One region of the Lactiplantibacillus kimchii genome, then DNA from elsewhere that is predicted to be linked to it. Evidence: predicted binding sites of a transcription regulator. Region 1 holds the regulator's gene; each other region holds the start of a gene.

Region 1 (4,292 bases):
GTATTAGCTGGCGGAGTTGCAGCTAATCAAGGGTTACGCGAACGCTTACAAAAGGTTTTACCAGTCAAGTTTCCAAATACGGAATTATTATTAGCGCCTTTAAAATTATGTGGTGATAATGGGGCCATGATTGGTGCCGCCGCTTATGTGCAATATCAACATAAGCAGTTTGGTGATGCGACGTTAAATGCTGATCCAAGCTTAGAATTTGATTGGATGCCTAATATGGTTCACTAAAAATGACCGTTACTAAAACAGTCGCTGCAAGAAATTACAACTTGCAACGACTGTTTGGTAGCGGTCTTTTTATATTAAACTAGCTTTTCCAAAGCTTCAGCTTGTTCAGTCCAGTCATTTTCGGCCTGTTCATGTGTGGCGTTAACTTGTTCCAATTGTTGTTGAAATTCTTGTAATTTTGTCGCATCAGCAAAGACGGCTGGTTGTGACATCTGTTCTTGAATTTCAGTAGCCTCAGTTTCTAAGTCACTCATTCGTTGTTCCAGGGACGCAACTGAACGTTCTAACTTGCGCTTAGTTCGCTGTTGTTGTTTGCTAGCTTGATAGGTTTGCTGTCCCTTGGATTGGCTCACTGGTGCGCCAGCTTCGCTGATAGCAGTGGTCGTGGCGCTGGTGGCATTAGCCGCCGCTTCACTAGCGGCCAATTCAGCTAACTCAGCTTGTTCCTGCTTTTTATCAATATAGTAATCATAGTCACCTAAGAATAATTCTGTGCCAGTTGGGGATACTTCAACGACACTGGTGGCAACTTGATTAATGAAATAACGGTCATGTGAGACGAACAAAAGCGTGCCATCAAAATCGTTAAGTGCAACTTCCAATACTTCACGACTGTCAATATCCAAGTGATTGGTCGGTTCGTCTAAAATTAAAAAGTTATCATTTTCCATAGCTAACTTGGTCAGTAGTAAACGGGCCCGTTCACCCCCGGATAAGGACCCGATTGATTTATCGACATCGGCACCAGTAAACAAGAAACTGCCTAAAATGGTCCGAATATCTTTTTCAGGAGTGGTCGCATGTTCGTCCCAAAGTTCACTAAGGACGGTTTTTTTAGCATGCAAATTCTTTTGTTCCTGATCGTAATAACCGGTAACGACATTGGTCCCGAAGACCGCTTGCCCCTTGATAAATGGAATTTGACCCAGAATACTTTTCAGCAAGGTTGATTTACCAATTCCATTGGGTCCCACGATGGCGATGGCTTCATGTTTTTTGATGTTTAATGTGTCCGGTGCTGACAAGATTTGATCTTGATAGCCCACCGCTGCATCTTTGACGGTTAAGACAATGTTGCCACTTTGTTTGGCTGCATGAAAACCAAAGTGGGCGGTCTTTTCATCACCTTCGGGACGGTCCAAACGCGTCATTTTTTCGAGTTGTTTTCGCCGTGATTGGGCGCGCTTGGTAGTTGAAGCCCGCACAATATTCCGATTAACAAAGTCTTCTAATTTGTTGATTTCGGTCTGTTGCTTCTCATAATGTTTCCATTCTGCTTGAATACGGGCCGCTTTTTGTTGGACATATTGATCATAATTGCCAGTATAATGCACCATTTCATGATGGGATAGATCGTAGACTTCGTTGACGACCCGATCTAAGAAGTAACGGTCGTGACTCACAATCAGCAAGGCGCCCGTGTAAGATTGAAGATAACTTTCGAGCCAAGTGAGCGTTTCAACGTCCAAATGGTTGGTTGGTTCATCCAGAATGAGCAAATCCCGTTTTTCCAATAGTAGTTTGGCAAGCGCCAACTGGGTCTTTTGGCCCCCGGAAAGTTCGGTAACGGATTTATCATAAACATCAGCATTGAACTGGAAACCATGTAAGACACCCCGGATTTCGGCCTGGTAACCGTAACCATTTTTTTGTTGAAATTCAGTTTGAACTTGGTCATAAGTCTTTAAAGTTTGTTGATAAGTCGGGTCATCCGCAATAACTTCAGGATCACTTAATTGGGCTTCTAAGCGGTGCATTTGAGCTTCTAGTTGATGTAATTCAGCGAAGACACTGCTCATTTCTTCCCAAATTGTATGGGCGCTATTTAAACCTTGATCTTGAGCCAAATAGCCGATAGTTAAGCCTTTACGCATTGAAATTTGACCTTCGTCAGGGACGGTTTCACCGGCAATCATTTTTAATAAAGTTGATTTACCAGCCCCGTTGCGACCAACTAAGGCGACACGCGCATGGTCCTGAATATCTAATTGTACGTTATCGAACAAGACATCAGCGCCAAAACGCCGCATGACTTGCTGTACTTGTAGTAAAATCACGTTTTTTTAAACTCCTTTCGAGGTGGATTCGTCAAATAATTGTAGCATATTGTCGTTGTTAGCCCTAGTGAAAGGGAAGAATAAGTAAATATTATTTCACAAAGTGGCCTATTATGCTAGAATAGTGTCAGCAAATTCACAAACTTTTGATAAGGAGGGTCGTCAAATGGCAGAAACAAAAATTCCACGGGCAACGGCCAAGCGGTTACCGATATACTATCGGTATTTGAACATTTTATTAGATGCTGACAAGAAACGGGTTTCGTCAACGGAGCTGTCAGAAGCAGTTAAAGTTGATTCAGCTACGATTCGACGAGATTTTTCATATTTTGGGGCATTAGGCAAACGCGGGTATGGCTATGACGTTGAAAAGCTCTTGGCATTTTTCAAGAAAATTTTAAATCAAGACACGTTAACTAACGTCGCCTTGATTGGGGTCGGTAATTTGGGCCATGCGTTACTTAATTTTAATTTTCATAAAAATAGTAATGTCCGTATTTCAGCAGCTTTTGATGTCAACGAATCAATTGCCAATACGGTCCAAAGCGGCGTTCCCGTTTATCCGATGGCGGAATTAAAGAAACAATTAATTGAACAACAAATTGAAATTGCCATTTTAACGGTGCCAACTTCAGTCGTTCAAGACGTTACAGATGAACTGGTTGATGCTAACGTTAAAGGAATTATGAACTTTACCCCATTACGCATTTCAGTTCCCGAGACGATTCGGGTTCAAAATGTTGATTTAACGAATGAATTGCAAACCTTAATTTATTTTATTGAACATTATGGGGAACAACTTGGCGATAAATCAGCTGAATAATATTAGCTAGCAAAAGACGCAACCAAAAAAATGGTTGCGTCTTTTAGTTATTTTAAGTTAAAAATAAGGGTAAAACTGCGACAACGTTCATTAAAATATGGGCAATCATCGATGTCTGAATACGACCAGTATGCCGGTATAGCCAACAAAAGAGGAGGCCGATAAAGGCATATAAAATTAAATGACCGTCCGCATGAGCAAAACTAAATAACAAACTAGAAATAACCGCAGCACCGACTGTTCCAGTAACGGTCGTTAGGTTACCGAAAATAACTTTACGAAAGACGATTTCTTCCATAATTGGCGCTCCAACGAGCACTGCCAGTAAGAAGAAGGGGTATTTCTGACCAATTGTGAGTAACGTATTGGTATTGGCCGAGGCCGTTGACTGGCCGAGTAGTTGCGTCAAGCGTAAAATAACGACTTGACCGACAAGCACTAAGACAACGCCGATAATTCCCCATAAAACCGTACTGACCCAATTTTTAGGGTGCTGTTCGACGGCATTTGGCGTTTTAGTTCGCCAAGCGAGCCATCCTAAAATGATAGCGCCAAGTAAGTAATCTAAAGTTTGAATTAAGAAAATCCAAGATCCAAGTTGATGGAATCCTTGGGCTAATAAAGTAGGTAGGGCATAGATGATAAAATAGACGATTAAAACTGTCAGCGATTGGCGGCGATTAGCCATTAGCTCACGTCCTTTAATAATAAAATTTCGAGTCAGATTTGACTTAAGTAAGTTCATTATAATCGATTTGACTTTCTTTGACTAATTATTGACAAATAACTTGCATTCTTGAATTAAAATGATATAGTTATCTTTGTGATTAGCACTTGATGTTTGTGAGTGCTAAAAAAGAATAAATGGAGGGATTCACGTGTTAAAACCATTAGGTGATCGTGTCATCTTACAACAACAAGCAGAAGAAGAACAAACGATTGGTGGTATTGTTATTGCCAACAATGCTAAGGAAAAGCCACAAAGTGGTAAGGTTGTTGCTGTATCTGATGGCCGGATTTTAGATAACGGTTCAAAGGTTGCACCTAGCGTGAAAGTCGGCGATCAAGTATTGTTTGACAAGTACGCAGGTACTGAAGTTAAGTACGAAGGGTCAGCTTATCTAGTCTTACACGAAAAAGATATTGTCGCGGTTGAAGACTAATCCATTTAACTG
Region 2 (4,292 bases), 570 kb from region 1:
TGCCAGTAAGGTTAACACGTCATTTGACGTTTGTGGCATGACCGCCATCTTCGCAACATCGGCGCCAAAAGCCACCATACTGGTCAACCGTTCTACAATATCAGCTTGCGCTGGCGTCTTGTCAAAATCATGATTACTCATAATGACGACGACTTTTTGCGCATGGGCTTGGTCAACTAATTGTTTCACCGCTACTTCATCATGATACCGTTCAACATCTAACGCATCCGTGAACTGGCCCGCTAATACCGTCGTATTAACTTTAAAGTAATCGGCATCGCTTAACGCTAATTCGCCACCTTCGCCTTGAGTTCTAAATGTGGTTAACAAGGCTAAATCGCCTAACGCTTGGCGTAACTGTTGACCGGTTTGTGTTAATTGATCTGGTTGCGTGACGCCCTCATAAAAATCAATGCGCCATTCAACTAAATCTGGCTGGGCCGCTTTAATTGCCGGCACGGCCGCAAGAATTTCAGCCGTCGTTTTACCCGTAATCGGGACTGCAATTTTAGGCCGGCCAGCACCTAAGGTTAGGTGCCGTAATTTAACGATTTTTTGCATGATTGAGACTGGCTCCTTTCTGAGTTGGTTTGCCAAATAAATGATAGTATCGAATCGTTATTAAGACTGCTAAGATAAAACCAATCAGCGCAATAATAACATCAAATAAGAAGATATTAGCTAAACTATCAGCCATCATTCCGGTAACTAATGGAATTGTGAAGGAGGCAATTGAACCAGCCGTATAAAAGGCTCCGGTAATTGTTCCCTTACCTTGTGGGAAGAAGGTCGACATAACCGTTAACCCTAATTGCATCACCCCACCGGCGGCTGAGAAACCAATGACAAATGACATAATTGAACACATCATCGCGGTTGGGAATAAGTACATTAACAAAAGTGATAAGAATGACATTAACGTATAAATACCTAAAAATTGAATTTCTTTAACGGCGCGTTTGGCCAAAGCTGCGGTCACTAAGACACAAACAATCGAGCCGATACTATAATAACTAATCAACGCTCGTGACCCCGTGTCACCCATGCCGGCAACATGGGTCCCATATTGACTTAACCATTGGCTAACAAGATAAAAGGTGGCTTGTGAGACATAACCATAAAGGATAAACAAGGTGCCATCAAACCATAAACTACCTTTAGGTTTAGCAGCTGTTTCAGCTTTAGTGGCAGTAGTCGTCGTTGTACTAGCTTGATTGGCAACTGGAAATTTGCCAGAAACTAATAAGAAAATCAAGTTAATGACTAAAACAACAATACACAGAATAAATGACCAACCATACCAATACTTACCAGCAACTAGAAAGCTAACCAATAAGGGTAATCCGAATTGTCCAACTGAGATAAAAGCTTTAATAATAACATTTGCGGTTCCTTTAGCATTCGGGAACATTTCCATTAAAGCTGGATAAGTCCCAGAATCTAAGAACGAGTTAGCGATCCCCGCTAGAATCCCAAAAATATACGCGATTGAGATTGACGGGCTCATTAAGATTCCCACAAAGAACAACAGATAAGTAATGACACCTAAAACAACGAATGGCTTACGACCAAATTTATCTGATAAAAATCCTGAAACCAATAAGACAATTAAGCGACCAATTCCTAATGAAGAAATAACGACCGCTACACCACCTGTATTGGTATGCCATTGTCCAGCTAACGAATCCATGTTTTGGGCTAAAATAATGACCCCAATCCCATGAATAAAGTAGTTTAGGTATAGGCTAATTGCGGTTGGCATATACTTATTTTTCATGATATCCTCCTAAGCGCAATTTTTATTTATGGTCAACAGCATCTTCATCAAATAAAATATGGCGAATATAATCAACTGGCATTTCTTTACCCGTCCATAACTTAAAGGCAGCTGCACCTTGTTCAAGCATCATGCCTAAACCGTTAAAGACATGTTCAACCCCAGCTGCTTGTGCAACTTTCATGAGTTTAGTCGTCCGTGGCGCATAAACAGTATCAAAGACAATCAAGTCCTTACGTAACCAACTAGGATCATCAATTAGCGTCTTGTCTTCCAATGGTTTCATCCCAACCCCAGTTGAATCAGTATAAATATCAGAACTTTGAATTTCTTGTTTGAAATCAGCGCGATTTTCAAGTTCATGTAAGGTCGCTTTGCAATCGGTCCGTTCATTAATTAACTTAACATTACGTTCTGCATTTTCCCAAGAAGCATCATGCATATTAAAGATCGACATCTCTTTAACGCCATCTAAAGCTGCTTGCACAGCAATGGCAGTCCCAGCGCCACCGGCACCAGCCAAAGTCATCTTTTGACCACGAATATCAATACCTTCATCTGCCAAAGACTTCATAAAACCAATGCCATCAGTTGTATACCCGGTTAGCACGCCATTATCATTAACAACCGTATTAACCGCACCAACCATTTCAGCGGCAGGATCTAATTTATCTAACAATGGAATAACTTTTTGTTTATTAGGCATGGAAATATTAGACCCACGCATATCTAAAGTTCTAATTGATTGAATCGCGCTTGGTAACGTCTCATTAGTGACTTCAAATGCTAAGTACGCATAATTTAATCCTAGTTTAGCAAAAGCATTGTTATGCATCGTTGGTGACATTGAATGTCTAATTGGATAAGCCATCAAGCCGATTAGTAATGTATGTCCGTCAATTCGTTCAGTCATAATTAATTCACTCCTAAATAAAATTTATAATATTTTGTTACTCAATTCACTTGTCATCTTAGCAGATTGACTTATTATATTAAATAGGGTAACGTTGATTAATCAATAGATATTTTCTATGATTGAAAGGGGTATCATTTTCATGAATTTACGCCACTTGATTTTCTTTAAGGAATTGGCGCGCACCCAACATATGTCGCAAGCCGCTGATAGCCTTGGTATCTCACAACCATCACTTAGTTATGCCATCAAAAAATTGGAAAAAGAATTGGGCGTGCCACTTTTTGAACCTGACGGCCGTAATATTAAACTAACCCCAATCGGTGAGGTCTATCTGAAATATATCACTGCCAGCTTAAATGATTTATCACAAGGTAATGAGTTAGTTCACCAGTTGATGAATCCTGATACCGGTCACGTTAATTTAGGCTTTACTTACACCCTGGGTCAGCAGTTAGTGCCGGAACTACTCACTAACTTCCAAGCTGAGCCACAAAACAAGGCAATTACGTTTGAACTTGGCCAAAGTAACTCTACCGCCCTATTACAAGACCTAGCCAACGAAAAATATGACCTGATTTTAGCTTCTAATATTGAAAAATTTGGTGATCAAGCCGCCGACAATCTCTTTGACTTTATTCCACTGGTGCAACAAGAAATCGTGGCCGCAATTCCTAGCCACCATCCCTTAGTAAGTAAAGACTCCTTAAAGGTCGCCGATTTAGCACCTTACCCCATGATCCTTTTTTCTAAAAACAGTGGGCTTCGACCGTTAATCGATCAAATCTTAGCACGCGCTAAATTAACCCCTAAGGTTGCTTACGAAGTCGAAGAAGATCATACCATGGCTGGCTTTGTTCAACATAACTTAGGCGTGGCGCTCATGCCTTATTTACCATTGCTTAATCAAACCAATGTTCACTTGAAGCATCTTATAAACCAACCGTTGCAACACCAAATATATCTAATCGTAAAACAAAATCACTTTATTACACCTTCTGTTCATCGTTTCCAGGAATTCAGCCGCAGTTACTGTTGGCAACATTATACGAATCAAGAACGGTTGATTTAGATCTTAAAAGCGCGGGCGACAAAAATCCATCTTGTCGCCCGCGCTTTTGAATACTTTTACTTAGTCACAACTATTTTGGGCCGATATAAACTTAAAACAATCAGACTGCAGGCGACGCCAACCATCGCAATGCCAACATCAAACCACATAATATTTCGAATACTGACCCGCGAAATCCAGGCAGTAAACACCGGAATCGTAAACGAAGCCAACCCACTAGCCGTATAGTAAATGCCAGTAATACGACCCTTAGCCCGCGGAAAGACATCGCTCATAATGGTTAAGCCCAATTGCATCACGCCACCAGCGGCTGAACAACCAATGACAAAAGAACAAACTAGCGCCACGCTCATCACCGGCACTAACGTTAAAACAATTAAGGCCAGTAACGAAATTAACGTGTTGATTAACATGAGCCACACGGCCTTAATAACCCGTTCAACTAAAATAGCCGTCACGACGACCCCAAGAATTGAGCCAATACTGTAAATACTAACCAGCATCCGAGCATGGACCAAGTTAAGCTTAAC
Region 3 (4,292 bases), 320 kb from region 1:
GATTTCAACGCAAGTCATTAACTTCTGGAAGAAGAAAGCCATCTGCATGTTAGGAATAAAGATCTTAGTGACCGATTCAAACCATGCTGGCATCTTATCAAAGACGAGCAAGGGATCTTTTCCGTACATATAAGATAAACTAAAGATCCCTTTGGCGGCTTTAGAAGTTGATTCACTAGCACCACTAGTTGCAGAAACCTGTAACCAGGAGAAAGAGGTTAGTCGGAGTTTATCAACAAACCACGATTCTTTCCCTTGAACTTTAGTCCAACAATCCCAAAGCCACATTGCCCCGTAGAAGAACCGTAATGGCACACTCCATAAGACGTTGCCGGCTCGTGACGTCCAACCGCGGAAAACATTACGTTGGTTGCGTGTCCGGAAGAATTCGTGCATAAAGTACTGGAATAAATAATAGCCTGAGAAAATTTGAACATAGTACATCCAGTTGATAGCATGCTTCAAGAGGACGGCAATGAAGCCAGAAACGTTCCATTTTTCAAGGACTTGAGCGACGGCATACTTCGAACCAATCGAATCAACCGAAGCTTGGTAGGCCCCTTTAAATGGTTTAATGGTGACATCGGAATGATCAACATTTTTAATGATGCCTTGAACCGCAGTTGCCGCAGTTTCTTCAGCCCCTTGAACAATTTGTGGGACTGGACGTGGTTGATCGGGTTCTTGGTAGAACGTTGAATCACCAGCTAAGAAGATGTTCTTGCAGCCTTTAGCTTGCATGAATTCATTGGCAGCGAGCCGACCGCCACGACCAGTTTCGATACCAAACTTATCAACGACACCATTGGCGCGCACACCAGCAGTCCAAATCAAAGTATAAGTTGGTAAATCAGCTTGGTCTTTTAAGGTCACGTGATCTTCAAAGACGCCAGTAATCATTGAATTTGTCTTGATGGTAACACCATGTTTAATCATGTACTTCTCAGCTTTGCCAGCCTGAGTTCGATTTAACATGTTGATAATTGTTGGCGCAGCTTCAACGAGTTGTAACGTAATTTCGTTAGGGTCAAGCTTATTATCACGAGCTAAGACATCTCGATATTCGATTAATTCACCGACTAATTCAGAACCAGTAAACCCAGAACCACAGACGGTTAAAGTTAACATGGCTTTGCGTTTGGCTGGGTCTAACTCAACGGCCCCACGACGAATCACCGCTGCTAAGTGTGACCGGAGTGCCATCGCTTGTTCGAAGGACCACAATTCGAAACCGTGTTCCTTGACGCCAGGGGTCCCAAAGTCATTAGACTCGCCACCCAAACTAATGAGTAATTGGTCGTACTGGTAACTACCATTTTCAGTAGTAACCGTTTGCTTTTCTTTATCAATTCCCGTAACCGTGTCGGTAACTAAGCGGACATTCTTCCGACGAGAAAATAACCGTTGCAAATCATATTGAATATGCTCTGGATCAACTCGTTCAGTAGCAACTTCATGTAGTTCAGTCATGTACGTGAAGTATGAATGCCGGTCAATTAACGTGATTTCAACGTCAGCATTCTTTTTAAAATGCTTCGCTAATTTCTTTGTCGCGTAAACTCCGGCAAATCCCGCGCCGACAACGACAATATTTTTCTTTGCCATTGCGTAACAACTCCCTTGAATAATAATATTAAAATAATGATTCCGTCTTTAATTATATAAGTAATGTAAACGTTTGTCTATGAATTATTGGGAAGAATGAATAATAAATCACATTGTATTAGGCAGGAGATTTGTTAATCTAATGAAGAAAATGAAAAACGTTACCATTAGCGCTATCAATAGCCTAGAATGTCATTAAATTATTAATATTGTGTTGACTATTTGGGGAATACACGTTAAGATTAATGTGAATTTTCATACAAAAAGGTTGAGGAGTGGGATATTATGAAGTTTAAGTCAATTGTTACGGGTGCATCAGTAGTTGTTATTTCCGCATTAGCATTAGCAGGTTGTGGGAGCAGCTCATCGAGTTCAAGTTCGTCATCTTCAAAGAAAAGCAGTTCATCTTCGTCATCAGCTAAAACGACTAAGGTCGCTAAGTTAACGGCTGGTAGCAAGATGAAGGCTGGGACTTACAAACTTGAAGAAACAAACTATTCACATGGTTATCGGGCGAAGTTCAGTATTACCGTTAATAACAAAGGTAAAGTGACAAAGTCAGATTATGATCAAGTTAACAAGCAAGGCAAGTCTAAAGTAGATGATGCTTCTTACAATAAGCAAATGAAGAAGGTTTCTGGGACTAATCCTAAGACCTATGAACCAAAATTGAACAAGGCTTTAGAAGGCGCAGCAGCAACGGGGAATGTGGCATCAATTGATGTTGTTTCAGGCGCTACTGAATCATCAAAATCCTTCCAAAACTATGCGCAACAATTAGTTCAAGCTGCACAAGCTGGTAACACTGCGACGATTAAAATCAATAACGGTGCTAAGATGAAAGATGGGACGTATAACCTATCTGAAAAGAACTATTCACACGGCTACCGGGCAACCTTTGCTATTACCGTTAAGGATAACAAGATTACGAAGTCTGAATACGACCAAGTTAATAAGAAGGGCAAGTCAAAAGTTGACGATGCCGCTTATAACAAGCAAATGAAGAAGATTTCTAAGACGAATCCTAAGACTTATGAACCAGCTTTAAACAAAGCTTTAGTTAAGGATAGTGATCCAACTAAGGTTGACGTGGTTACTGGTGCAACTGAATCATCAAATACCTTCGTTTTATATGCGGAACAATTACAAAATGCCGCACAAAATGGCGATACTAAGGCGATCACAGTTGATAACATGGTCTTCTCTGACTAATCAATAAGCCATAACAATTTTTTGAGGCCTGAGGCGCTTTGTCTCAGGTCTTTTGTTTTAAATTTAGCCCAGAAAAATGGCATACAGTGGCTAGAAACTTTGGTATAATAACGATTGAAATTAGTTAAGGGGAAGTTACACGATGAAATTAAAAAAATGGCTCCAACTCGTTGTCGTCGTGGCCTTAATTGTGCCATTAACTGCTTGTGGAACTAAAACGGCACAGCAAAAAAAAGCGGCTCAACGACCTAAACCCACTAAAGTGGTGCAAACGCCAACCGAAGATACGCAATTTATGATGGGAACCGTTGTGACCTTACGGGTTTATAATAAGGGTAAAAGTGACGTGGTCGCCGGCGCATTTAAGTTATTGAAAAAAGAAGCTAAGGAAGTTACGACCAATGCGAAAGGCTCAGAAATCGATAAAGTTAATGCCGCTGCCGGTAAACATGCGGTGGTTGTCAGCCGGGATGTTTATCCAATTTTAAAGGCCGCCTATTATTATAGTAAGAATTCGGATGAATCCTTCGATATGGCGATTGGGTCGATTACGCAATTATGGCGAATTGGTTTCTCGGATGCTCGCGTCCCAAGTCAAGCTGAGATTGCGACTAATGTTAAGTTAGTTGATTATACTAAGGTTAAGCTCAACGACCAAAAGCGTTCGGTTTATCTGACGGAAAAAGGCATGAAGTTGGACTTAGGCGGGATTGCCAAAGGGTATATGACCGATCAAGTGCAAAAGTATTTCTTGAATCACGGCGTTTCAACGGCAATTATTGATTTAGGTGGCAATATTTATGTGATGGGCAACAGTCCTAAGAAAACGAAGTCTGGGAACTGGACCGTCGGCATTCAAGACCCGAAACAATCTCGGGGGACGTCAATTGGCTCATTGCCTGCTAAAAATAAATCAATTGTGACTTCAGGAATTTATGAACGCTACCTTAAAAAAGATGGTAAAGTTTATAGCCATTTGATGGATCCTAAAACAGGGTCGCCGTTTCAAAATAATTTGATGGGTGTTTCCATTATTTCGAAAAAGTCGACCGATGGGGATGGTCTATCGACCGCGACTTTTGACAAAGGGTTAAAGGCCGGGATGACCTATATCAATGGTAAAGCAGATCAAGGTATTGGCGCTATCTTTATTACTAAAGATAAAAAAGTTTATGTTTCGAATAATCTGAAAAAGAAATTTACGTTATTCAGTGATACTGGGTACCATTACGGACCAGCAAGTGATTTGAAATAGCGCAGTATGGTATGATAATAGGCATAAAATTAAGGAAATGAGGGACGACGGTGAGTCAGATGATTGACGTTGCACATTTAGATTATCGTTACCCGCAACAGTCGGCGGATGACCTAACGTTAAAAGATATTTCGTTTTCAGTCGCAGCTGGTGAATGGCTGGCAATTGTCGGACATAACGGGTCCGGTAAGTCGACATTGGCTAAAAACTTAAATGGCCT

The links. Region 1 encodes Rex, which represses fermentation and respiration genes when NADH is low (regulators of the CRP and FNR family bind a similar motif). Its sites were predicted from a motif close to TTGTGAANTANTTCACAA; they were not measured.
Region 2: C5Z26_RS07790 (shikimate dehydrogenase) is a predicted target of Rex. The motif match lies at 2,725-2,742, and genes of this name have one in related genera.
Region 3: pplA (extracellular electron transfer flavoprotein PplA) is a predicted target of Rex. The motif match lies at 1,851-1,868, and genes of this name have one in related genera.

Annotation. Positions count from the first base shown of each region.
Region 1 is NZ_CP027194.1:2,147,487-2,151,778, forward strand. It holds gene tsaD (tRNA (adenosine(37)-N6)-threonylcarbamoyltransferase complex transferase subunit TsaD) at 1-237, shown strand, start outside; gene C5Z26_RS10435 (ABC-F family ATP-binding cassette domain-containing protein) at 312-2,294, opposite strand; gene C5Z26_RS10440 (redox-sensing transcriptional repressor Rex) at 2,461-3,117, shown strand; gene C5Z26_RS10445 (CPBP family intramembrane glutamic endopeptidase) at 3,170-3,805, opposite strand; gene groES (co-chaperone GroES) at 3,996-4,280, shown strand.
Region 2 is NZ_CP027194.1:1,582,105-1,586,396, forward strand. It holds gene aroD (type I 3-dehydroquinate dehydratase) at 1-561, opposite strand, end outside; gene C5Z26_RS07785 (MFS transporter) at 545-1,777, opposite strand; gene C5Z26_RS07790 (shikimate dehydrogenase) at 1,800-2,690, opposite strand; gene C5Z26_RS07795 (LysR family transcriptional regulator) at 2,833-3,762, shown strand; gene C5Z26_RS07800 (MFS transporter) at 3,819-4,292, opposite strand, start outside.
Region 3 is NZ_CP027194.1:16,786-21,077, forward strand. It holds gene C5Z26_RS00165 (NAD(P)/FAD-dependent oxidoreductase) at 1-1,605, opposite strand, end outside; gene pplA (extracellular electron transfer flavoprotein PplA) at 1,891-2,817, shown strand; gene C5Z26_RS00175 (FAD:protein FMN transferase) at 2,960-4,072, shown strand; gene C5Z26_RS00180 (energy-coupling factor ABC transporter ATP-binding protein) at 4,132-4,292, shown strand, end outside.